Regions from separate parts of the Sporolactobacillus sp. KGMB 08714 genome, predicted to be linked through region 2. Evidence: predicted binding sites of a transcription regulator. Region 2 holds the regulator's gene; each other region holds the start of a gene.
What was found. The regulator Rex, encoded in region 2, represses fermentation and respiration genes when NADH is low (regulators of the CRP and FNR family bind a similar motif). The targets are predictions, from matches to a motif close to TTGTGAAATATTTCACAA.
Positions count from the first base shown of each region.

Region 1 (5,802 bases), on a different contig from region 2:
GTGCCTCCCATTTATAGATACCCATCTTATGGTAGGGCAGAATCTCGACACGCTCGACGTTATCGAGTGTGCTGATGAATTTGCCGAGCCGGTCGAGGTCGTCCTCGGAATCGGTCACTCCGGGGACGAGGACATGGCGGATCCAGACCGGAATGTTCTTGTCTGCCAGAAGCCGGGCGAAAGCGAGGATGTTTTTATTCGGCAGGCCGGTCAGCCATTTGTGCTTGTCGGAATCGATTTCTTTCAGATCCAGCAGAATAAGATCCGTGTAGTTCGCCAATTGATCAAAAGCTCTGTGGAAAAAAGGCGCATCGACATAACAGCCTCCGGATGTGTCAATTGCTGTATGGATGCCGATTGCTTTGCACGCTTTGAACAGCTCCGTAAGAAACGGCATCTGCAGCAGCGGCTCTCCGCCGCTGACCGTTATGCCTCCGCCGGACGACCGAATAAACGGAAGGTAATCTTTTAATTCGCCGACAATCTGTTCAACGCTGATCGATTTTCCGCTGCCGATTTCCCGGGTATCGACATTATGGCAGTATTTGCAGCGCAGGGGGCAACCCTGCAGAAACACCACGAAGCGAATACCGGGTCCGTCAACCGTGCCGAAAGATTCAATCGAATGGATATTGCCCGCAACCATGTTATCCCTCCTCCCGGCTCATCATCTTCATTGGCCGGATACAGCCGCTCATATCGATTCATGGAATGTGCGGTGCACGACTTCAAGCTGCTGTTCACGAGTAAGTTTAATAAAGTTAACGGCATAACCGGACACACGGATGGTCAGCTGCGGATACTTTTCAGGGTGATCCATGGCATCAAGCAGCGTCTCGCGGTTAAACACGTTGATATTAATGTGATGACCCCCTTTCTCGGCATAGCCGTCAAGCATGGCTATTAAGTTTGCAACTCTCGTTTCTTTTCCTTTTCCGAGTGCCTGAGGCACGATCGAAAATGTGTTTGAAATGCCGTCCAGTGCATAGCGGTACGGGAGCTTGGCGACAGAAGTCAGCGAGGCAAGCGCTCCTTTTGTGTCGCGTCCGTGCATCGGATTGGCGCCCGGAGCAAAAGGTTCGCCCTTTTTGCGGCTGTCCGGCGTGTTTCCCGTTTTCTTTCCGTAAACGACATTGGACGTGATCGTCAGAACCGACAGAGTCGGTACCGACTCGCGATAGGTTTCGGTCTTTTTCAGCTTCGTCATGAACCGTTTCACCAGATCAACGGCAATAGAGTCGACACGATCGTCGTTGTTGCCGTATTTCGGGAAATCGCCCTCCGTATTAAAATCTACGGCCAGGCCGTTTTCGTCGCGAACAACATGAACCTTCGCGTACTTGATCGCGCTCAGGGAATCCGCGGCGACGCTCAGTCCCGCGATACCCGTCGCCATCGTACGCAGGATATGCGTGTCATGAAGCGCCATCTCGCTGCGTTCGTAGCAGTATTTATCGTGCATGTAATGAATCACATTGAGCGTGTTGATATAAAGATCGGCAAGCCAATCCATCATCCGGTCGAATTTAGCCATCACATCGTCATAATCCAGCACGTCGTCTGTCACCGGGGCGTAAGGAGGCGCAACCTGAACCTTCTGAATTTCATCGACACCGCCGTTGATCGCATAAAGCAGCGTCTTGGCCAGATTTGCCCGGGCGCCGAAGAATTGCATCTGTTTACCGATGCGCATCGCCGACACGCAGCAGGCAATGCCGTAGTCGTCGCCGTATTCGACACGCATCAGATCGTCGTTCTCATATTGAATCGCACTTGTTTTGATCGAAATCCTGGCGCAGTATTTCTTGAATGCTTCGGGCAGCTGTTTGGACCAGAGGACGGTCAGGTTCGGTTCCGGCGCGGGCCCGAGATTTTCAAGAGTATGCAGGAAACGGAATGAATTCCTGGTCACCAGCGAACGGCCGTCGACAGCCATGCCCCCCAGTGATTCTGTTACCCATGTCGGGTCGCCGCTAAACAATTCATTATAGTCCGGTGTGCGGGCGAATTTCACAAGACGAAGTTTCATGACAAAGTGGTCGACCAGTTCCTGGACTTCCGATTCTGTCAAAAGATGTTTGGCCAGATCTCTCTCAATATAGATGTCAAGGAATGTCGAGGTACGGCCAAGGCTCATAGCGGCCCCGTTCTGTTCTTTTACCGAAGCGAGATATCCGAAATACAGCCACTGAAAAGCTTCTCTCGCATTCTTTGCCGGTTTGGAAATATCGAAGCCGTAATCAGCCGCCATCGTTTTCATATCCCTCAGCGCACGGATCTGTTCCGTCAGTTCTTCTCTGAGCCGAATGACGTCCTCCGTCATTTTGCTGCCTGTATTCTTTTTATCGATTTTCTTCTGTTCAATAAGGTAATCGACTCCGTAAAGTGCGACGCGGCGGTAGTCGCCGATGATCCTTCCGCGTCCGTACGCGTCGGGGAGGCCGGTGATAATACCGACGTGACGGGCCAGTTTCATTTCATCCGTATAGGCGTCGAACACACCCTGATTATGCGTTTTTCGGTAATCGGTAAAAATTTTTTCCATTTCGTCGCTGACTTTATAACCGTATGATTCGCAGGCCAGCTTTGCCACGCGGATGCCGCCGAAAGGCATCAGCGCACGTTTGAACGGCTGATCGGTCTGGACGCCGACTATCTTTTCAATGTCTTTATTCAAATAACCGGGTTTGTGCGATGTCATCGTGGATACGACTTCAGTATCCAGATCCAGCACGCCGCCTTTTTTTCTTTCTTCTTCGGACAGCTGCATCACTTGTTTCCAAAGCCGTTCCGTATTTGGGGTCGGCCCTGCGAGAAAGGATTCGTCACCGTCATAGGAGGTCAGATTTTTCATGATAAAATCACGGACGTCTATTTCTCTTTTCCAGTTCCCGTCGACAAATCCGTCCCACGCTGCGCTATTTCTCTCCATTACGGCTTCCATGGTTTTTCATCCTCCTTCGTGTAGAGTAAATGTATCTACTCTCCCATCATTATAGCTCAATAATAGAAAGCGCTTTCATTCCATCTGTGACAATTTGTTCACAATAGTTGAACCCGGCTTTTCCAGAAGTATCTTAAGCGTTTTCCGGAAATGGGGCGCATCCATCACCGGCATTTGGTCTAAATCATCACCGCTAAAAAAATTTGTTATAATAAAATAAGGAGAATTATACAGAAGGGGAGCGATGAAGATGAATTGTCCGGCATGCGAAGATGTGCGAATGAAAGAAATGGAGCGGGACGGCGTGATCATCGATATCTGCCCGAGCTGCAAGGGAGTCTGGCTGGACCGCGGAGAGCTGGAAAAAATTACGGAGCGAGTAAGAGAAATCCGACAGCCGTTTAATCAATGGTACGAACAAGACGACAGGGAATATGAAGATTGGCACGACCGCAGACATGACGATCACGAGCATCATGATCGGGACGATGACAGACATTCGGAGTATCCCCGGAAGAAAAAGAAGAAATCCGTACTGGATATGCTGGGGGACATGTTTGATTGAATGATTCTTTGATAAATGCTTTGACAATATAAAATCCGTCCGGATTCTCTTCGAACGGATTTTTTTGTATAAAGTAAGAAAATGAGCGGATTTTTTTATCGGCGGGCGATTCAGGCGTTGCGATTGCCCGGCATCGGGACGCCGTTCCCCCCTGTCCTAAACGGCAACCGCTGCCCGACGTTGATGATAAATCTTTTTTTGTTCCGTCCGTGATGATACGGAATTTTTCCGGTGCACGATCGTGCGGCCAGCTTCCGCAGCAGAGCTGATGGCGTCCCGGGCAAGTTAAAGAGATTGTTTTTATTAACCTGCCTGTTCGCTTTTAATAGCGTATTTTTTTGAGAAAAGCCCGGCAGACGCACGGCCTTATTCGTTGATTTTCCTTTATCCTATATAATGATAGTACATGCTCTTTGTGCCGGAAACGGCGCATTCGAGAATTTATCGGCAGATCCGAGGGTATAAAACAGAATGAAAGGAAGTTGTCCGCAAAATGCATATTCATTACTTTCAGCATGTTCCGTTTGAGTCGCCCGGGAACATTGCCGTCTGGGCGGCAGAAAGGCATTATTCGTTCATCGGGACGCATTTTTTTGAATCGCATAAGCTTCCGGATGCAGAAAATATCGATTTGCTGGTGATTATGGGCGGGCCGATGAATATTTATGAGGAAGAAAAGTATCCCTGGCTCCGCGAAGAGAAAAAATTTATCCGGGACGTTCTGGAGCGCGGGCTGCCGGTTCTCGGTATTTGCCTGGGTGCCCAGCTGCTTGCCGATTGTCTAGACGGGAAAATTTATCCGGGGGAAGAAAAAGAGATCGGCTGGTTTCCGGTCTTTTTCCCGGAAAACAGGAAGGGCCCGTTTCGGCTTTTCCCCGGCACACTGGATGTGTTCCACTGGCACGGCGATACCTTCACGCTCCCTGAAGGCGCGGTGCGGACGGCTTCCAGCGCTGCCTGCAGAAATCAGGCCTTTATCTACGGCGATCGCGCCGCCGGCCTGCAGTTCCACATCGAAATGAACGAGGAAACTATCAGCCGTCTGATCGCTCAGTCTCAAGATGAGCCGGAAGGCGGGCGTTTTATTCAGAAGAAGCGGGAGATGACCGGCCGGCCGGATAAAATTGAAAGAAATAAGACACTGTTATTCCGCTTCCTCGATGAATTTTTAAAGGGAGCATCGGCCGGCGGACCGCAATAGCAATATGTGCCGGTTAGATTAAACCGTATGCTTCGAGTGCGGCCGGAATGCCGTCCTCGTCATTGGACAGCGTCGTCGCATCGGCGCCTGCTTTGACTTGATCCGGGGCATTGCCCATTGCGATGCCGGCGCCGGCAAAACGCAGCAGGTCCAGATCGTTGAAGTTGTCGCCGAACGCCATGGTTTCTTCCCTTTTAACATGGCAGGATTCCATCAGCAGAGCCGCGGCTGCCGACTTGCCGGCTCTTTTCGCAATGATCTCCAGATAAGAAGGTTTCGATTTATAGAACGAAGCACTAATCCCGTTTTCCGTCAGCACCGTTTCAAGAGAATCGATGGCCGCGGGAGGTCCCATGCACAGGACTTTGTTGATTGCGGGGAAATCTTTATTCATGCCGTCGTCCGCAAAATGCAAAAGATGGGTCCGGGTACCTGTGATCGCCTGTTCCTGTGTAATCCAGGCATTATCCGGTTCCGGAACAAACCATTTATCCGGGCTGTAGGCGGACACGCTGATAGCGGGGAAATGCTTATGAACCAAGTCATAAATAGAAAAGATTATATTCGGCTCGATGGGCCTGCTGAGCATCACATTTCTCAGACCGTCCGATTTTTCGCAACCGAGAATCAGCGCTCCGCCGTAACAAATGATCGGATCGGAAATGGCAAGTTCATGCTGCAGAGGAAGTATTCCGTCCGGCATGCGCGCGGAAACTAAAATAAAAGGGATGCCCTTTTGTGACAAATCATGAACAGACCGGCGTGTTTTTTTGCTGATTTGATGGCTGGAGTTGAGCAGTGTTCCGTCGATGTCGCTGAAGACAAGTTTAATAGACATTTTATCTCCTTCGAATATTTATTTTGGGCGCTTTTAGACAGCGTTTCCGGCTATTTCGCAATCATGAGTTCCGTCCCGTACAGCGATAAAGTATGCATGAAGGGTGCGGGCGGTCTTTCGCTGGTGATCAGTGTATCGACGTTTTCCCAGCCGAGTCCTTTAAAACGGCTCACTTTTGTGAATTTCTTGCTGTCGGCAAGGACGATGGTCCGGTCGGACCGGGCAGCGGCTGTTCCTTTTATAAAAGCGTCATC
Region 1 covers NZ_JAUUBW010000067.1:99,777-105,578, reverse strand. Annotated here, with positions in the region: gene pflA (pyruvate formate-lyase-activating protein) at 1-646, opposite strand, end outside; gene pflB (formate C-acetyltransferase) at 695-2,944, opposite strand; gene Q6A92_RS18605 (TFIIB-type zinc ribbon-containing protein) at 3,195-3,509, shown strand; gene Q6A92_RS18600 (type 1 glutamine amidotransferase) at 4,003-4,710, shown strand; gene Q6A92_RS18595 (Cof-type HAD-IIB family hydrolase) at 4,724-5,548, opposite strand; gene Q6A92_RS18590 (DeoR/GlpR family DNA-binding transcription regulator) at 5,599-5,802, opposite strand, start outside.
Region 1: the regulator Rex is predicted to act here: its motif matches at 3,031-3,048, upstream of pflB (formate C-acetyltransferase).

Region 2 (5,802 bases):
GGTTCGCTCGACTTCAGCTTCAGCGGTCTGAAGTCGGCGGTCATCAACTATATTCACAACGAGAAACAGCGGGGCCGGGAGATCAGCAAAGCCGATGTCGCCGCCAGTTTTCAGGCCAGCGTTGCCGAAGTGCTTGTGAAGAAAACGATGATGGCCGCAGGCAGGTATGAAGTTCGGCAGCTGCTGGTCGCCGGCGGCGTTTCGGCTAACAGTCAGGTCAGAAAAGAAATGGCCGGGGCGGCTGAAACACGCGGTATCCCGCTTGTGATCCCGCCGCTCGGGCTGTGCACGGATAATGCGGCGATGATTGCGGCTGCAGGAACGATCGGTTTTCTGAAGGGCATGCGGGCGGATTTGTCGCTGAACGGCAGCCCGAATCTGGCAATCGAAGACTTCTGAGAAATTGATGGGGATTCATTCAGGAAAACGCTGATAAAAAGAATTCTCGGATGCACAAACTGGAGTGAAATTTTATCAAAATATTTCACTCCGGTTCTTTTTGTACCGGGCTGTTCCATTCACCTGGCCCGGCCTGTGTACGACACGATCCGTTCATCCGATTCCGCTTTTATTCGGGAATCTCATCCAATGAAAGCTGAGCCTTTTCCCACTCTTCCATTTGTCTGCCGAGTGTTTCCTTATCTTTCTCGATTTGCTCCTGAACGTCCCGAGCCTTTTGTGTATCATTGAAAACTTCAGGCATAAGCAGGGACTGTTCATTTTTATCGATGACCGCTTCAAGACGGCTGATCTCGGTTTCGAGCTGCTCAATTGAGCGGATAAGCTGCCGCCTCTTTTTTTTCTGTTCTTTATCCTTTAAAAAGTGCTGCTTTCCGGCGTCGGGTTCCTCGGCCTGTTTCCGGACGGGGGCAGATTGCGCATCCAGCTCGGCGATTTGCAGATTTTCCGCTTTCTTGTTGATATAATAATCATAATCGCCCAGATATTCCGTGATGCCGTCTCTTGAGAGTTCGAAGACGCGGGTAGCGATATTGTTGATAAAATAGCGGTCGTGGGAAACGAATAAGATGGTGCCTGAATAATCTGCCAGTGCCGCCTCCAGCACTTCCTTGCTGTCAAGGTCAAGATGATTGGTCGGTTCGTCGAGAATCAGCAGATTGTCGTGCCGCATCATCAGCTTAGCCAGCATTAACTGCGCTTTTTCACCGCCGCTGAGCTGAGAAACAAGCTTGGAGACGTCGTCGCCGGAAAAAAGAAATCCTCCAAGCACATTGCGGATCTCGTTCTCCGGCTCCTGCGGATAGTCGTCCCACAGTTCATTGAGCACCGTTTTTCCCGATGTCAGCCTCGTCTGTTCCTGGTCATAGTAACCAGTGGTGACGTGGCTCCCGAGCCTGATTTCGCCGGCCAGCTTCGTCGACCCGCCGGCTATCGATTTCAGCAAGGTCGATTTGCCGATGCCGTTCGGTCCGACCAGCGCCACCCGTTCGCCTCTCGTAATATGAAAGTTCAGTCCGGAAATCATCGCGGCCCCGGAAGAGTAGCCAACCGCTAAATCGACGGCGGTGAGTACATCGCGTCCGCTTTGTTTTTCAATGTCAAAAGAAAAACTGGCCGATTTTTCCTCACCGTACGGTTTTTCCAGAACATCCATTTTTTCCAGCTGTTTGCGTCTGCTCTGCGCCCGTCTGGTTGTAGAGGCGCGTACAATATTTTTCTGTACAAAATCTTCCAGACGGGCGATTTCCTTCTGCTGCTTATCGTAATTTTTTATCGCGGTTTCGTATTCGGCCGCTTTCAGTTCAAGATAGCGGGAATAATTGCCGCTATATTTTCGTGCGGAATGGTTGGCGATTTCATAAACTTTAGTAGCTATCTTGTCGAGAAAATAACGGTCGTGCGAGACGACGAGGATGCTTCCGCTATAACGCTGCAGATATCCTTCGAGCCATGTCAGCGTTTCAATGTCCAGATGGTTGGTCGGTTCGTCAAGAATGAGCAGATCGGGTTTGATCAATAATAATTTACCGAGGGCGAGCTGCGTTTTCTGGCCGCCGGAAAGATTGCCGACAGGCGTTGCATCCGGAAATCCGCCGAAATTCAGGCCGTTCAGCACACTGCGGATTTCGGATTGGTAGGTATAGCCGCCCTTTGATTTATATTCTGCCTGAAGCGCGTCATAGGTCCCGAGCAGCTGGTCGTAGTCCTGGCTGTTTGAGAAGCGTCCGGGGTCGGCCATTTTCTCTTCCATCTTGCGGAGCTTCTTTTCCATGGTGGTCAGCGGACTGAAAACCGTCAGCAGCTCGTCATAGATCCCCTTCTTGGAATTCAGTGTGGCATTCTGCGGCAGGTAGCCGATTGTTCGGTCCTTGGGGATGATCACCTCACCGCTGTCGGCGCTCATCACGCCGGCGATGATTTTCAGAAGTGTCGATTTTCCGGCGCCGTTGCGCCCGACCAGCGCAACGCGTTCTCCAAACTTCACCTCAATCGAGATATTCGATAAAATAAGTTCAGCAGCAAAAGATTTGCTGATCTTATTTGTTTGCAGAAGTATCATTTACGTTCACCTCAAAAAGCCAGGGCACGCTGAAATAATGCGGCACATGCTTTCAATTAGTCAGGTATGGTTCCTCATTCATTATTCATTGTAGCCTAATCCTGTTTTATTCGGCAACTGTGCAGCAGAAAGGCAGGGGCTGTGAAAAAAGTACGGCGATCTAATTCAAACAAATCAATTGCTGAATGATGTATAGTGTAGAAAGGATGTCCCGGCAGGTATCAAACATTAGCGGACGCGCCTCCGGGCATTTCATGGGAGGGTTATGAAACGATGTCAAATCAAAGAGTGCCGCAGGCAACGGCCGAGCGGCTGCCGATCTACTACCGATCTCTGCAGCATCTCGTGTCTATCGGAAAAACACGGATCTCGTCTTCGGAGCTGGGAAAGATCGTGCAGGTAGATTCAACAACGATTCGAAAGGATTTTTCCTATTTCGGGGCGCTGGGGAGAAAGGGATACGGATACAATACTCAGCGCCTGCTTGATTTTTTAGGTAAAACACTTTATCAGGACGAACTGTCCAAGGTGATCTTGATCGGTGTCGGTCACCTCGGGACGGCCCTCCTGAATCATAACTTTAGAAAAAATAATAATACGCAGATTGTAAAAGCCTATGATATCAATCCTTTGAAAATCGGACAGCAGATCGGCGGTACAGTCATTCATTATATGGGGGATCTGGCAGCCGATGACAACCATGACATTGCTGCGGCCATATTAACGGTTCCGGCGGATCAGGCGCAGGGTGCGGCTGAACAGGCGATGGCATCGGGAATCCGCGGCTTTTTAAATTTTTCTCCCGTCAGACTTTCTCTTCCTCCGGATGTGTATGTACGGCATGTCGACATGACAGTGGAGCTTCAGGCTTTGATCTATTTTCTGAATCACGGGATAGAGGAAAAACAATCCGAATGATTCCGGCATAAATAAAGTGGTAAAATACAATCGTGATGCTCCGGGGGAACAGACTGCCAAAAATGCCGATCTTTATAAAAAGGCCCTGGAGAAACGATACAGAGGTGGAACGTACGTATGATACAGTTAAAGTCAAAAAAAGAAATTGCCGAAATGAAAAAGTCCGGCCAGCTGCTTGCGCTGACGCACAAGAAAATCAAATCGATGATTAAACCGGGAATAACCACATGGGAAATCGAGGAATTCGTCAATGACTTTCTTGAAAAGCACGGAGCGACTCCGGAGGAGAAGGGGTTTCAAGGTTACCGCTTTGCCACATGCGCTTCGGTCAATGACGAGATCTGCCACGGATTTCCAAATAAAAAGCCGCTGAAAAACGGCGATATCGTGACGATCGACATGGTGGTCAATCTGAACGGCGCGCTGTCTGATTCGGCGTGGAGTTACGGAGTGGGAACCATTTCCGATGAAGCGGAGCATTTGCTGAAGACGACCAAGGAAGCCCTGTATGAGGGGATCAAGCAATCCGTCGTCGGCAACCGGCTGGGCGATATCGGCCACGCCATTCAGGAATATGCCGAGTCCAGAGGGCTGAGCGTTGTACGCGAGTTTGTCGGCCACGGCATCGGGCCGACGATGCATGAAGATCCGCCGGTCGCTCATTACGGCAAACAGGGGCGCGGGCTCCGCCTCAGGGACGGCATGACGATTACGATTGAACCGATGCTCAATATCGGCGACTGGCGTTCAAAAATCGACAGCAACGGCTGGACGGCACGGACAATTGACGGATCGCTTTCCGCTCAGTATGAGCACACGCTGGCGATCACGAAGGACGGTCCGGAAATTCTGACGGCACTGGAAGACGATGAAGGATAATAATGAAAAACGCGGGACCCCGGCGGATCCCGTGTTTTTTTAATGACCTGTCAGCTGGATAAACGACGGCGACGAGAGCGTCAGGCTGATCGCGACAACGGTCGCATTCATCGCGGCATGCATAAACATGTTGACGGCAATCCTCCCCGTTTTCTTGTAGGCATAGCAGAGAAAGAATCCGATGACGAAATAAATGAGAAGATGCTGAAAATCCAAATGTCCGAAGGCAAAGATAAGCGAGCTGATCGATGCAGCAAGAATGAAGCCCATTTTCTTCTTCAGGCTGCCGTAAATGATTTTCCGGAAGACGATTTCTTCCAGCATCGGACCGATGACAGCGACTGCCAGCAAAAACAGCGGCGACATCCGTGCGATTTGGACGACACTCTGGGTGTGTGCCGATTGCGAAGGTTCGCCGAATATGAAAGTATTGATCAGCGATGCCAGAATCTGCAGGGCGAACAGTGCCAAAACGCCGCCGACCGCCCATAGAAGAGATACACTCGCCGGCGCGCGTTCCCCGTTTCGTATGTAACGTTCAGGAAGCAGGAGTAACAGCACGATAATCAATGTCAGAAAAAATATCGCGGTCATGACGACGCCGTAGCCCTGGCCTTTAGGAAAAAATCCGGTCAGCCAGGCGAAACCGGGAATCAAAGGCGACAGAAAACAAATCAGATAAATAATGACAATGGATATGTATCTTTTCGTCAAGCGACGACACCTCGTGTTCTCGAAAATTTTATCAGGGCTTTGAGGGGGGAACCGGCGCGGTTTCCGATCAGAAACAGGATTCTTTTGATGCGCCGCCGCGCTCATACATCCTATTTTAACATAGCGGCGTGTGCCTCTCCTTTTCCATATTACCGAACCTGTTGGTTCATCTCCCCATAATATTCGTCCGTTGGCGGAATATATGCCTTCGGCCGGCATGCCTGTTCCGGGCAGAGCGGGGCTCTTATCTCAAACAGGCCGCTTTCGGAAACAGAGAGAGGATAACGGGCCGAAATCAGGCCGCCGATCCGCGGCCTATTGTGCATCCTGTTTTATAAGTATAAAGTTTCAGCAAGTCATAGGTATAAGCAGGCGGACAAAGATACTGCATCCGCGGCCTGTCCGTCGCCCGGCTGCCCGCGGCATCGCAACTAAGCTTCCGGCTTTGCCTGAAGGCCGGCCGATCGGCAAGTTTTCTTTATGAAAAGCTTGCAAATCAAAATGGAATTGATTATTATATTAAATGGATTAGCACTCGGACGAATAGAGTGCTAACAAAGTACTTTACTTAACATTCAATTTAAGGAGGGTATTTCTTTCATGTTAAAGCCATTGGGTGATCGCATCGTTATCGAACCACAAGAAAAAGAAGAAAAAACTGCAAGTGGTATCGTGCTGCCGGACTCGGCGAAGGAGAAGCCGCAAGAAGGACGGGTTGTTGCTGTCGGTGCAGGCAAAGTTTCTGATGCAGGTGAACGCATTGCACTGGA
Region 2 covers NZ_JAUUBW010000033.1:5,127-10,928, forward strand. Annotated here, with positions in the region: gene tsaD (tRNA (adenosine(37)-N6)-threonylcarbamoyltransferase complex transferase subunit TsaD) at 1-399, shown strand, start outside; gene Q6A92_RS14035 (ABC-F family ATP-binding cassette domain-containing protein) at 569-2,521, opposite strand; gene Q6A92_RS14040 (redox-sensing transcriptional repressor Rex) at 2,795-3,439, shown strand; gene map (type I methionyl aminopeptidase) at 3,557-4,318, shown strand; gene Q6A92_RS14050 (CPBP family intramembrane glutamic endopeptidase) at 4,358-5,032, opposite strand; gene groES (co-chaperone GroES) at 5,633-5,802, shown strand, end outside.

Region 3 (5,802 bases), on a different contig from region 2:
CCGCGTGGGTCATGACGTCCAGCCCCGTCCAGGCAACCGTCCGCTTTGGCAGTGTTTCGACAAACTGCGAATCCACGATCGCGATATCCGGCTGAAGCGCATAATCGGTAATCGGGTACTTGACATGTGTTTTGGAATCCGTAATAACGGCGTACGGTGTGACTTCCGAACCGGTTCCCGACGTGGTCGGGATCCCTATATAGGTTACCTTTTTAAGCGCGGGCACCTTGTAAGTCCGCTTCCGGATGTCCATAAATTTCTGTTTTGCGCCGAGAAACGAGGCATCCGGCTGTTCATAAAAGAGCCACATGCCCTTTGCGGCATCCATAGCGGAACCGCCGCCTAATGCAATAATCGTATCCGGCTGAAACTTCTTCATGATCTCAACGCCGCGATATACGGTATCCGTTGAAGGATCGGGCTCGACCTGGGAGAAAATTTCAATGTCCACTTCTTCGCGCCGTTGATTGAGCATATTGACCACCCGGTCGGCATATCCGAATTGCACCATCCCCGGATCACAGACCAGAAAGACGCGTTTGAGGCCGGGCACCTGTTTTAAATAGCGCAGTGAATTTCTTTCAAAATAAACCTTCGGGGGCAATTTCACCCACTGCATATTATTCCGCCGCTTGGCGACGGTTTTTATATTCAGAAGATCGAAATCCGAAACATTATGCGAAATCGAGTTTTTCCCGTAGGAACCGGTGCCCAACGTCAGCGACGGGATCATATTATTATAGATATTTCCGAGTCCGCCCAGTGCAGAGGGAGTATTGACCAAAATACGGCACGCTTTCATTTTCAAACCGAATTGCTGGATCAGGGCCTCGTCTTTTGTATGAATGGCTGCCGTGTGGCCCGCACCGCCGAAATCGAGCAGCTGTCCGGCAATTTTAAACGCTTCCTGATGGCCGCCCGCTTTATACATGGAAAGTACCGGAGAAAGTTTTTCACGCGACAGCGGAAAATCCGGTCCGACACCGTCAATCTCCGCAATCAGAACTTTCGTCTCTTTCGGGACATCGATACCGGCCAGCTGCGCGATCTGATAGGCCGATCTGCCGGCAATCGGCCCTCTGACGCTGCCGCGCTTCGGATCCATCATCGCGTCTCCTAAAGCCGCATTGTCCTTTTTATCGATAATCACGCTTCCTAATCGTTTAAATTCGGCCTTTACCGCTTCATAAATGTCTTCGTCAATGATCACGCTGTTTTCCGCGGCGCAGATCATGCCGTTATCGAACGTTTTCGAGAGCGTAATATCATTCACCGCCTGTTTAATATCCGCCGTTTTTTCAATATAGGCCGGCCCGTTCCCCGGGCCGACGCCCAGGGCCGGCTTTCCGGTCGAGTAGGCAGCCTGGACCATCCCCGGGCCGCCCGTCGCGAGCACCGTTGCGACGCCCGGGTGATTCATTAAGGCTCCCGTTGCTTCGATGCTTGGTTTCTCAATCCATTGAATGCAGCCTTCCGGCGCTCCCGCCTTAACGGCTGCCCGCGCAATAATTCTTGCCGCTTCAGCACACGACTTCTGTGCCTGCGGATGAAAGCCGAATATGATCGTATTCCGTGTTTTCAAAGCAATCAGCGATTTGAAAACAACCGTCGACGTCGGATTGGTTACCGGCGTCACGCCCGCAATGACGCCGACAGGCTCCGCAATCTTTATTATCTGCTCCTCATCATTGTCCTCAATAATGCCGACCGTTTTATCATGCCGTATCTTGTTCCAGATGTACTCACTGGCATAGATATTTTTAACCGCTTTATCTTCGACAACGCCGCGGCCGGTTTCTTCAACGGCCATTTTTGCCAGTTTCATATGATTATCCAGCGCGGCAATCGCCATCGCTTCGCAAATCTTATCCACTTTCTCCTGGTCAAAATCCGCCAGAACAGCTAGAGCTTTCTGAGATTTTCTAACTAAATCATCAATGACCCCTTTAATTGACGAAAGATTGTCTTCTTTGCCGCTCTGAGACGGTGCAGCCGGTTTCAGCACCGGAGTCTGCCTGTCATTTTGATTCACGGTTTTTAACATCAGTCCCGCTCCTTTTCTTGTGAATTATTTCACAATAATGTCTGCAGTCGGGCGCCATTAGTTAAAACAGACCGCCTATGGACGACAGGAACTATTGGAAACGCTTCTCTTGACACCTTCATCATATGAATTTGAACAGCCAATGTCAATATATTTTTATAAAATAGTTTTACTAAAAAAATTTAACAATTTATTTTGCCATACACATTTACTTATTCTGCATTGTGTGTTATATTCAACGCGTAAACCGTTGGCAATAGGGCGTTGGAAGGCAGAGGTGTTCGGCTGCCGGAATAACATGAAAGTTGCATGGCCTCATGGCTGTCTCTCTGTTGCCTTTATTTTACTCATTTTTTTAAAAGATTCATGTGAAATATTTCACAAATTATTGACACTTTAAAAATTTGGATATCTGAAAGGAGCAGTTGCAATGACTCAATCGATTCAAACGACGGACAGGATCATTGACTATTCTTCAGCGGAATACTTGAATAAAGTGGATAAATACTGGCGTGCAGCCAATTATCTTTCCGTCGGCCAGCTCTACCTGAAAGACAATCCGCTTCTTGAACGCGCGCTCAAACCTGAAGATGTCAAGATCCATCCCATCGGGCACTGGGGCACTATTTCGGGACAGAACTTCATCTACGCTCACCTGAACCGGATCATCAATAAATATGACTTAAACATGTTTTACATTGAAGGCCCGGGCCACGGCGGCCAGGTCATGGTCTCTAATGCTTATCTTGACGGAAGCTACAGCGAGATTTATCCGGCCGTGTCCCAGGACAAAGAGGGCATGAAGCTCCTGTTCAAACAGTTTTCCTGGCCGGGCGGAGTGGCCTCGCACGCTGCCCCGGAAACTCCCGGATCGATTCATGAAGGCGGCGAATTAGGTTATTCGCTCTCACACGGCGTCGGTGCGATTTTCGATAATCCGGAGGTGATCGCTGCCGTTGTGATCGGTGACGGCGAGGCGGAAACCGGTCCGCTCGCAACCGCCTGGCAATCGATTAAATTTATCAACCCTGTAAATGACGGCGCCGTCCTGCCGATTCTCTATGTGAACGGCTATAAATTAAGCAATCCGACTTTATTGTCGCGCACTTCCGACGAAGACCTGACGGAGTACTTCGAGGGAATCGGCTGGAAACCCTATTTCGTTGAAGGCGAGGAACCGAAGGCGATGCACACCGCCATGGCGGAAACAATGGATCAGGCAATCACAGATATTCAAACGATTCAAAGAAAAGCCCGGGCCGACAATCGGCCGACGCTGGCAAAATGGCCGATGATCGTTTTCCGCTGCCCGAAAGGCTGGACGGGGCCCAAAATGTGGGAAGGCAAACCGGTAGAGAATTCCTTCCGTTCCCATCAGATTCCGATTCCCGTCGACCGCAGCCATATGGAACATGCCGATCCGCTCGTGCACTGGATGAAATCCTATAAACCGGAAGAACTATTTGACAAAAGCGGAAAATTATTTGCCGGCATTGCCGAAACCATCCCTCAAGGCACTCGGCGGATGTCGATGAATCCGATCACCAATGGCGGCATCCATCCCAAAGATCTATGCCTGCCCGACTACCGAAAATATGCGATTAAAGTGGTTCAGCCCGGGAAAAAAGAAGCCCAGGATATGCAGGTCCTCAGTGCATTCGTCCGTGACATTATTTCGATGAATCCCGACAACTTCCGGGTATTCGGCCCCGATGAAACCCTGTCCAACCGCCTGAAATCGGTATTTGAAGTGACCAGCCGCCAGTGGATGTGCCCGGTATTTGAACCGAGAGATGAATTCGAGGCCCCAAGCGGGCGTGTCCTCGATGCTCAGCTGTCCGAACATCAGGCTGAAGGCTGGCTTGAAGCCTATACCCTAACCGGCCGGCACGGATTTTTTGCCAGCTATGAATCCTTCCTCAGGGTCGTTGATTCGATGCTGACACAGCATTTTAAATGGCTGCGCAAAGCGAGCGAACTCTCCTGGCGAAGACCTTATCCTTCGTTGAACCTCATCGCTTCGTCAACGGTGTTTCAGCAGGACCACAACGGCTACTCCCATCAGGATCCCGGACTGCTGACCCATCTGGCAGAAAAAAAGCATCATTACATCGGCGAGTATCTGCCGGCCGATGCGAACACGCTGCTCGCCGTCTTCAATAAGATTCTAAAATCGCACAATAAGATCAACCTGGTTATTGCTTCAAAGCACCCGCGTCCGCAGTGGTTCACGGCCGAAGAAGCGGAGCTCCTGGTCAGCAACGGTCTCGCCATAATCGACTGGGCCAGTACGGATAACGGAGCGGAACCTGATGCGGTCATTGCCTGCGCCGGTACGGAACCGACGATGGAAAGCCTGGCAGCCGTTCAGCTTCTGCATCAATCATTCCCGGATATGAAAATCCGCTTTGTGAACGTCGTGGACATCATGCGGCTGGAAAGCCATAAAAGCGATTCCAGCGACTACACCGGCCTTTCCGATGAAGCCTTCGATTATTACTTTACAAAAGACAGACCCGTCCTCTTTGCCTTCCACGGTTATGCGGATCTGATTCAGAATCTCACCTTCAACCGTCACAATAAAAATTTCTACATTCACGGCTATCGAGAAGAAGGAGACATTACGACTCCCTTTGACATGCGCGTTCTCAATCATCTGGACCGCTTCCATCTTGCCAAGGCTGTGATATTGCGCCAGCCAAAGTATGCGGAAAAATGCGGCGTCTTCGTTCAGAAAATGGATCGGATGATCGCCAGGCACCGGTCGTTTATACAGGACGAAGGGACCGATCTGCCCGAAGTCATGAATTGGAAATGGGAAGGATTAAGGTAAGACGGGCTCACGAATTCCCGATCGGCCGGTAACAAGCGGAGAAGGCAGCAGCAAGGCCTGCTGCGAAACGGGAGGGTAATTTTCCTCCCGTTTCGTCGTTTTTTAAAATCATCTGTTTTTCCCGGCTTTGACAGCCGGAACATAGAAAAATCCCCGGAACAGGTTCTCAGTGAATTTGATTGATGCCGCGACTCTGATAGTCAAATGGAAAGGGAACGTCGGACATGTTTAAAATTATTATTGCCCGCGGAAGCGGAGTGACTGCCTCGACAATTGCTGCAGAAGAGGCAAAAATCTAATTAGAGAGGTACACGGATGATGAAGTACATTCGGCGGACTGCCGGACTTTTCTAAAGAACCGGCGATGCGTGCTTTCATTACTCGTATAGATCGCTGGCTTTCGATCGTAAGCGTTCCAGAAATACAGGGGGTGAATGAGATGTCTTTGATTTTGGCGGTCAATGCCGGCAGTTCGTCGCTCAAATTCCAGCTTTTGGATATGCCAGAAGAGAACTTAGTGACGAAGGGATCTATTGAACGCATTGGTTTATCTGATTCGATTTCTACCATCGACGTCAGAGGCAAAAGAGTTCAGGAAGTCAAATCGGTTCCCAATCATGAAACTGCGGTTCGCCGGTTGCTGAGGCGACTGGTTTCCTATAAGATTATTCAATCGCTGTCGGAGATCGAGGGAGTCGGGCACCGCGTGCTGCACGGAGGGGAGTCGTTTAATGATTCCGTCCTGATCACGGACGAAGTCATTAAGAAAATCGAAAGCCTTTCCGACCTCGCTCCGCTGCATATTCCGGCCAACCTGGTCGGAATCAAGGCCTTTCGGGAAGTCCTTCCCGATGTGCCTGAGGTAGCGGTGTTCGATACGGTGTTCCACCAGACGATGGAAAGCAGCACCTATCTCTACGGCCTG
Region 3 covers NZ_JAUUBW010000005.1:26,935-32,736, reverse strand. Annotated here, with positions in the region: gene adhE (bifunctional acetaldehyde-CoA/alcohol dehydrogenase) at 1-2,044, opposite strand, end outside; gene Q6A92_RS03220 (phosphoketolase family protein) at 2,475-4,877, shown strand; gene Q6A92_RS03215 (acetate/propionate family kinase) at 5,317-5,802, shown strand, end outside.
Region 3: the regulator Rex is predicted to act here: its motif matches at 2,062-2,079, upstream of adhE (bifunctional acetaldehyde-CoA/alcohol dehydrogenase).

Region 4 (5,802 bases), on a different contig from region 2:
TCCGGGCGACCAGGCTCCGGCCGTTGTTATTGCCTATGAACCCATCTGGGCCATCGGAACGGGAAAATCGGCTTCTGCCGAAGACGCAAACGAAGTCGGCCGTTTCATTCGCGAAACGGCGGCCGGACTGTATGGCGAAGCGGCCGCTGAGAAAGTACGCATTCAGTACGGCGGCAGCGTAAAACCCGCCAACATTGCCGATTTCATGGCTCAGTCCGATATCGACGGCGCGCTCGTCGGCGGTGCAAGCCTGCAGCCCGAATCCTTCCTGGCGCTGCTGGAAGCCGCCAAAGCCTGAGTTTCTGCGGACCGCGTTTTTTGGCTGTGCGTACGGAAGATGCAATCTGACTGTTCATTGAAAATCTGATGATTTCCGGCATTGTGAAAACCGGAGAGTACCGCCGGCAGAAGACCGCCGCTGTCCGGACAGCGGGCGGCACCTGCCGGAGGAATCACCCGTGATTTTCTGAAATTAACTCGAAAGAATGATAAGGAGAGATAGCGAATGTCTCAAATCGTAGAAGTTTACGGACGCGAAGTACTGGATTCGCGCGGCAATCCGACTGTTGAAGTTGAAGTTTATACAGAGGCCGGCGGCAAGGGCCGGGCTCTTGTTCCAAGCGGCGCGTCAACCGGCGAACACGAAGCTGTCGAATTGCGCGACGGCGATAAAAGCCGTTACGGCGGCAAGGGTGTTCTCAAGGCCGTTAAAAATGTTAATGAAATTATCGCTCCCGAAGTTGTCGGCATGGAAGTTTTGGATCAGGTGGCACTCGACACGGCGATGATCGATCTCGACGGTACGGAAAATAAGGGCAAGCTTGGCGCCAACGCGATTCTCGGTGTTTCGCTCGCTGCCGCCAATGCTGCTGCCGATGAGCTCGACCTCCCGCTGTACCGTTACCTCGGCGGTGTCAACAGCAAAGTTCTTCCTACGCCGATGATGAACATTCTGAATGGCGGAAAGCATGCGGATAACAGTGTCGACTTCCAGGAATTCATGATCATGCCTGTCGGTGCCGAATCTCTTGCTGAAGCGGTTCGCATCGGAGCCGAAGTTTATCACGCTTTGAAATCCGTACTGGCTGCCAAGGGGCATCAGACGGCAGTCGGTGACGAAGGCGGTTTTGCGCCTAACCTTAAAAACAATGAGGAAGTTCTTAAGACGATCGTTGAAGCGATCGAAAAAGCCGGCTACAAGCCGGGCGTCGATGTTAAACTGGCAATCGACCCTGCATCTTCCGAACTGTATGAAGACGGCAAGTACAATTTCAAAGGCGAAGGCGTCGTCAGGACGACAGACGAAATGATTGACTATTACCAAAAGCTCGTTGATGAATTCCCGATCATCTCAATTGAAGACGGGCTGGATGAAAACGACTGGGAAGGCTGGCAGAAACTGACGAAGGCTCTCGGCGGCCGCGTTCAGCTGGTCGGAGACGATCTGTTCGTCACCAACACAGACTATCTGAAAAAGGGTATTGACATGGGCGTTGCGAACTCGATTCTGATTAAAGTCAATCAGATCGGTACGCTGACTGAAACATTGAATGCCATTGAAATGGCTCAGAAAGCCGGCTACACAGCCGTTGTTTCGCACCGTTCAGGCGAAACGGAAGATACGACGATTGCCGATATCGTTGTCGCGACGAACGCGGGTGAAATTAAAACCGGATCTCTTGCGAGAACGGATCGAATTGCGAAATACAACCAATTGATCAGAATTGAAGACGATCTGGGCGCTTCCGCCGAATACCTCGGCGACGCGTCGTTCTACAATCTGTCAAGCAAATAATTTCGGAACTTTATAAAGAGGCTGTCCCTTTGGGACAGCCTCTTTTTGCTGCTTAAATGAAAAACAATTAAAAAATTCTTTGTTGCCTACGACCATTAAAAATATCTTTACAGCTTAAGATAATTAAAAAATTCTTTGTTGTTTTAAAATAGCAAAGGGTTTAAGATGAAACTGCTTGGTTCATTTGCCGGCTCTAGACACCGAGCAGCGGGCTGTGTTCTGCCTTTTTTTGGAAGATCCGCCCACATATTCTTTAGCAGCTAACCTGCCGATTCACGATTCTGTGAAGCCGGTCCATGAAAACGACTGAACTTGCAAAGATAAAAAACTTTGCAGGTCTCTTCGTTCAAAATAGAGTGTAAACGCTTTCCTATTTTAATATATATAATAATTTTTGTATGTGATAAATGTCATATTAAATAAAATTGCAGTTTACTATCATTAAGTTAATTGGTAACCAAATAGGTTAGCCGATATTTGAACCGGAGCGGATAAATGATCGCCGCGCCCGAGCTGTTTTGTAATGAAAGGATAAGGGCGTATTTCGGGATCCATGCTGCGTTCAAATGGTTCTGTCAGTCTTTATGCCGCTTGAGCAAGGTCAAAAAGATTCAATGTCCACTGAGCTTTTATCTAAGAGTCAATAGGATTCGGGGGGGAGCGATTAACTTGAAAAATGGGGAGCCAACAATTTATGAAAGCGTTTTAGCCAAAGGCTTTTCAAGAAGAACATTTTTAAAGATGTGTGCGACGCTGGCTGCTACAATGGGACTTGATTTTTCCCAGACCGGCCAGGTTGCTCATGCCATGGAAACAAAAACTCGCATTCCGGTTATCTGGCTGCAGATGCAGGATTGCACGGGCTGTTCGGAATCCTTTATCCGTTCTTCATACCCTAAAGCGGAAAGTGTCATCTTCAACATGATTTCTCTTGAATATATGGAACTTCTGACGGCAGCGGCGGGCTTCCAGACGGAAACGGCAAAGGAAAATGTGCTGAAAAAGTATAAAGGCCAGTATGCTCTCGTCGTGGAAGGCAGCGTGCCTCAGGCGGCCGGATATCTGACGATCGGCGGCCGCTCAGGGGCTGATCTCCTGCGCGAGGCGGCTGCCAATGCCAAGGCAGTGCTGACCTTCGGCACGTGTTCTTCATGGGGAGGAATCGCCAAGGCGAATCCGAATCCGACCGGGGCGCGGCCTGCAGCGTCGGTACTTCAGGGAATTCCGGTGATCCGTGTCCCCGGCTGTCCGCCGATTGCCGAAGTCATGACCGGTGTTCTTGCTCATATCGTCACTTTTGATAAGCTCCCGGAAACCGATATGCTGGGCAGACCGAAAGCTTACTATCGCCACCGTATTCATGATAAGTGCAACCGAAGAGCCTACTTTGATGCCGGCCTCTTTGCGGAGTCTTTTGACGATCCGAATCTGAAAGCAGGCTATTGCCTTTATAAACTCGGCTGCAAAGGCCCGACAACGTATAATGCATGCGCCGAACTGCGCTGGAACGGAGGCGTCAGCTATCCGATCCAGTCGGGAAATCCGTGCATCGGCTGTTCGGAAGCCGACTTCTGGGACAACGGTCCGTTCTATACGCGTTACGCAAAACTTCCGCTGACGCAGACGACGGTTAATCCGGAGAAATGGGGCACAGTGGCAGTTGGTGCCGCAGCTGTCGGTGTCGGTGCGCATGCCGGGATAACGGCCGCTGTCAAGCACCACAAAAACAAGCAGCAGGATAAGGGTGATCAGAATGAGTAAACGTGTAGTTGTCGATCCGGTGACAAGAATAGAGGGACACCTGCGGATCGAAGCAGACGTGCAGAACGGACAAATTACAGATGCATTCAGTTCAGGGACCGCCATCCGCGGCATTGAACTGGTCGTCAAAAACAGGGATCCGCGCGATGTCTGGGCTTTTGCCCAGCGTATTTGCGGCGTTTGTACAACGGTGCATGCTCTCGCCAGCATTCGTTCGGCGGAAGACGCGCTCGGCATCCATGTTCCCCAAAATGCCAATCTGATTCGAAATATGATGAATGAAACCATCATGGTTCATGATCATGTCGTTCATTTCTATCATCTTCATGCATTTGACTGGGTGGACGCGCTCAGTGTTCTGAAAGCTAATCCGAATGAGACAAGCCGGATTGCCCAGTCCATCTCTTCATGGCCGAATTCCTCGCCGGGCTACTTCAAAAGTGTTCAGCAGACAATAAAAAAGGTTGCGGACAGCGGCCAGCTGGGTGTATTTGCGAACGGCTACTGGGGCCATCCCGCCTACAAACTGCCGCCTGAAATTAACCTGCTCGCTGTCGCACATTATCTGGAGGCACTGGACTGGCAGAAAGAGATCGTTAAAATCCATACAATTTTCGGCGGGAAAAATCCGCATCCGCATTATCTGGTCGGCGGCATGGCGACACCGCTGGATCTCAACATGGACAACGGCATTCACTCGGAGAAACTGGATCAGATCGATCAGCTGATTTCGCAGGCCAACGACTTTGTCAACCAGGTCTACATTCCGGATCTGCTGGCGATCGGCTCGTATTATAAAGACTGGGGCAGCAAGCAGATCGGCGGCGGTCTGAACAATTATCTCTGTTACGGCGATTTTTCGACAAAGGACATCCGCGATACGAAACTTTACAGGGTGCCGAGAGGGATCATCCTCAACGGCAACATGAATGAAGTTCTCGACGTAGACCCGCGTGATTCGAATCAGGTCAGCGAGCGGATCGACCATTCCTGGTATACGTACGGCGGACAGTCCAGCGGCGGCCGTCATCCATGGAAAGGCGAAACGGCGCTGAATTATACCGGACCGCAGCCGCCTTATCAGCACCTGAATACAAACGGGAAGTACAGCTGGGTCAAGTCGCCGCGCTGGAAGGGCCATGCGATGGAAACCGGGCCGCTGGCGCGGATTATGGTCGGCTATGCAGCAAACAAGGGCGATTATCGGGCGATTGTCGATGACACGCTGAAAAAACTGAACGTGCCGATCAGTGCCATGCATTCCGCACTCGGAAGGACGGTTGCCCGCGGGCTGGACGCGGTGATGGCCGTCGGATGGCTTCGCGATGATTATAACAGTCTGATTGCCAATCTGAAGAGCGGCGACCAGACGACTTTCGACAATTCGAAGTGGGAACCGAAGACATGGCCGCAGCATGCTTTCGGTGTCGGTACGGTAGAAGCTCCGCGCGGCTCCCTCGGCCATTGGATCGAGATCGAGAACGGCAAAACAAAGAACTATCAGGCCGTCGTTCCGACGACGTGGAACGCTTCGCCGCGCGATAATGCCGGTACGATCGGAGCCTACGAATCCTCACTGAAAAATGTTCCGGTTGCCGATACGAATCAGCCGCTTGAAATCCTGCGTGTGGTTCATTCATTCGATCCTTGCCTCGCCTGCGCCGTGCATCTGACGGATCTGGAAAACAACAAACTGACATCGATTCAGGTGGAGGAATAAGGAGGGGAGAAGAATGAAAACGCTAACGGATGCGAGACCCTTAATTAAAACGAATCGGGCTTTGAGAAATCAAAAAACGAGTCAGGCGGACCGCCTTGCTGTAAAAGAGCGGGTGACCAATTCCGTGTATGTCTGGGAACGGCCGGTTCGCATTTTCCACTGGGTGAATGCTTTAGCGATCGTGGTTCTGATGATTACCGGGATCTATATCGGCCATCCGTTCATCACACCGAGCACGAACGGCGATGCTTATTACAGCTTTACAATGGGCTGGGTGCGGGATGTTCACTTCTTTACGGCTTTCATTTTCACGATGAATCTGATCTTCCGGGCGTATTGGACCTTCAAGGGCAATCACTACGCCAAGTCGCAGATTCTCCAGAAAGATTTCTGGCTCGGTATGGTTGAGACGATCAAGGGCTACCTGTTTATTCCGAATCATAAGCCGCACTATATCGGCCACAATCCGCTTGCCCAGCTCACTTACTGGCTCTTCATCGGACTTGGCTCGGTAATCATGGTGTTT
Region 4 covers NZ_JAUUBW010000073.1:125,881-131,682, forward strand. Annotated here, with positions in the region: gene tpiA (triose-phosphate isomerase) at 1-298, shown strand, start outside; gene eno (phosphopyruvate hydratase) at 506-1,795, shown strand; gene Q6A92_RS19340 (hydrogenase small subunit) at 2,465-3,556, shown strand; gene Q6A92_RS19345 (nickel-dependent hydrogenase large subunit) at 3,549-5,276, shown strand; partial or broken gene cybH (Ni/Fe-hydrogenase, b-type cytochrome subunit) at 5,290-5,802, shown strand, end outside.
Region 4: the regulator Rex is predicted to act here: its motif matches at 2,194-2,211, upstream of Q6A92_RS19340 (hydrogenase small subunit).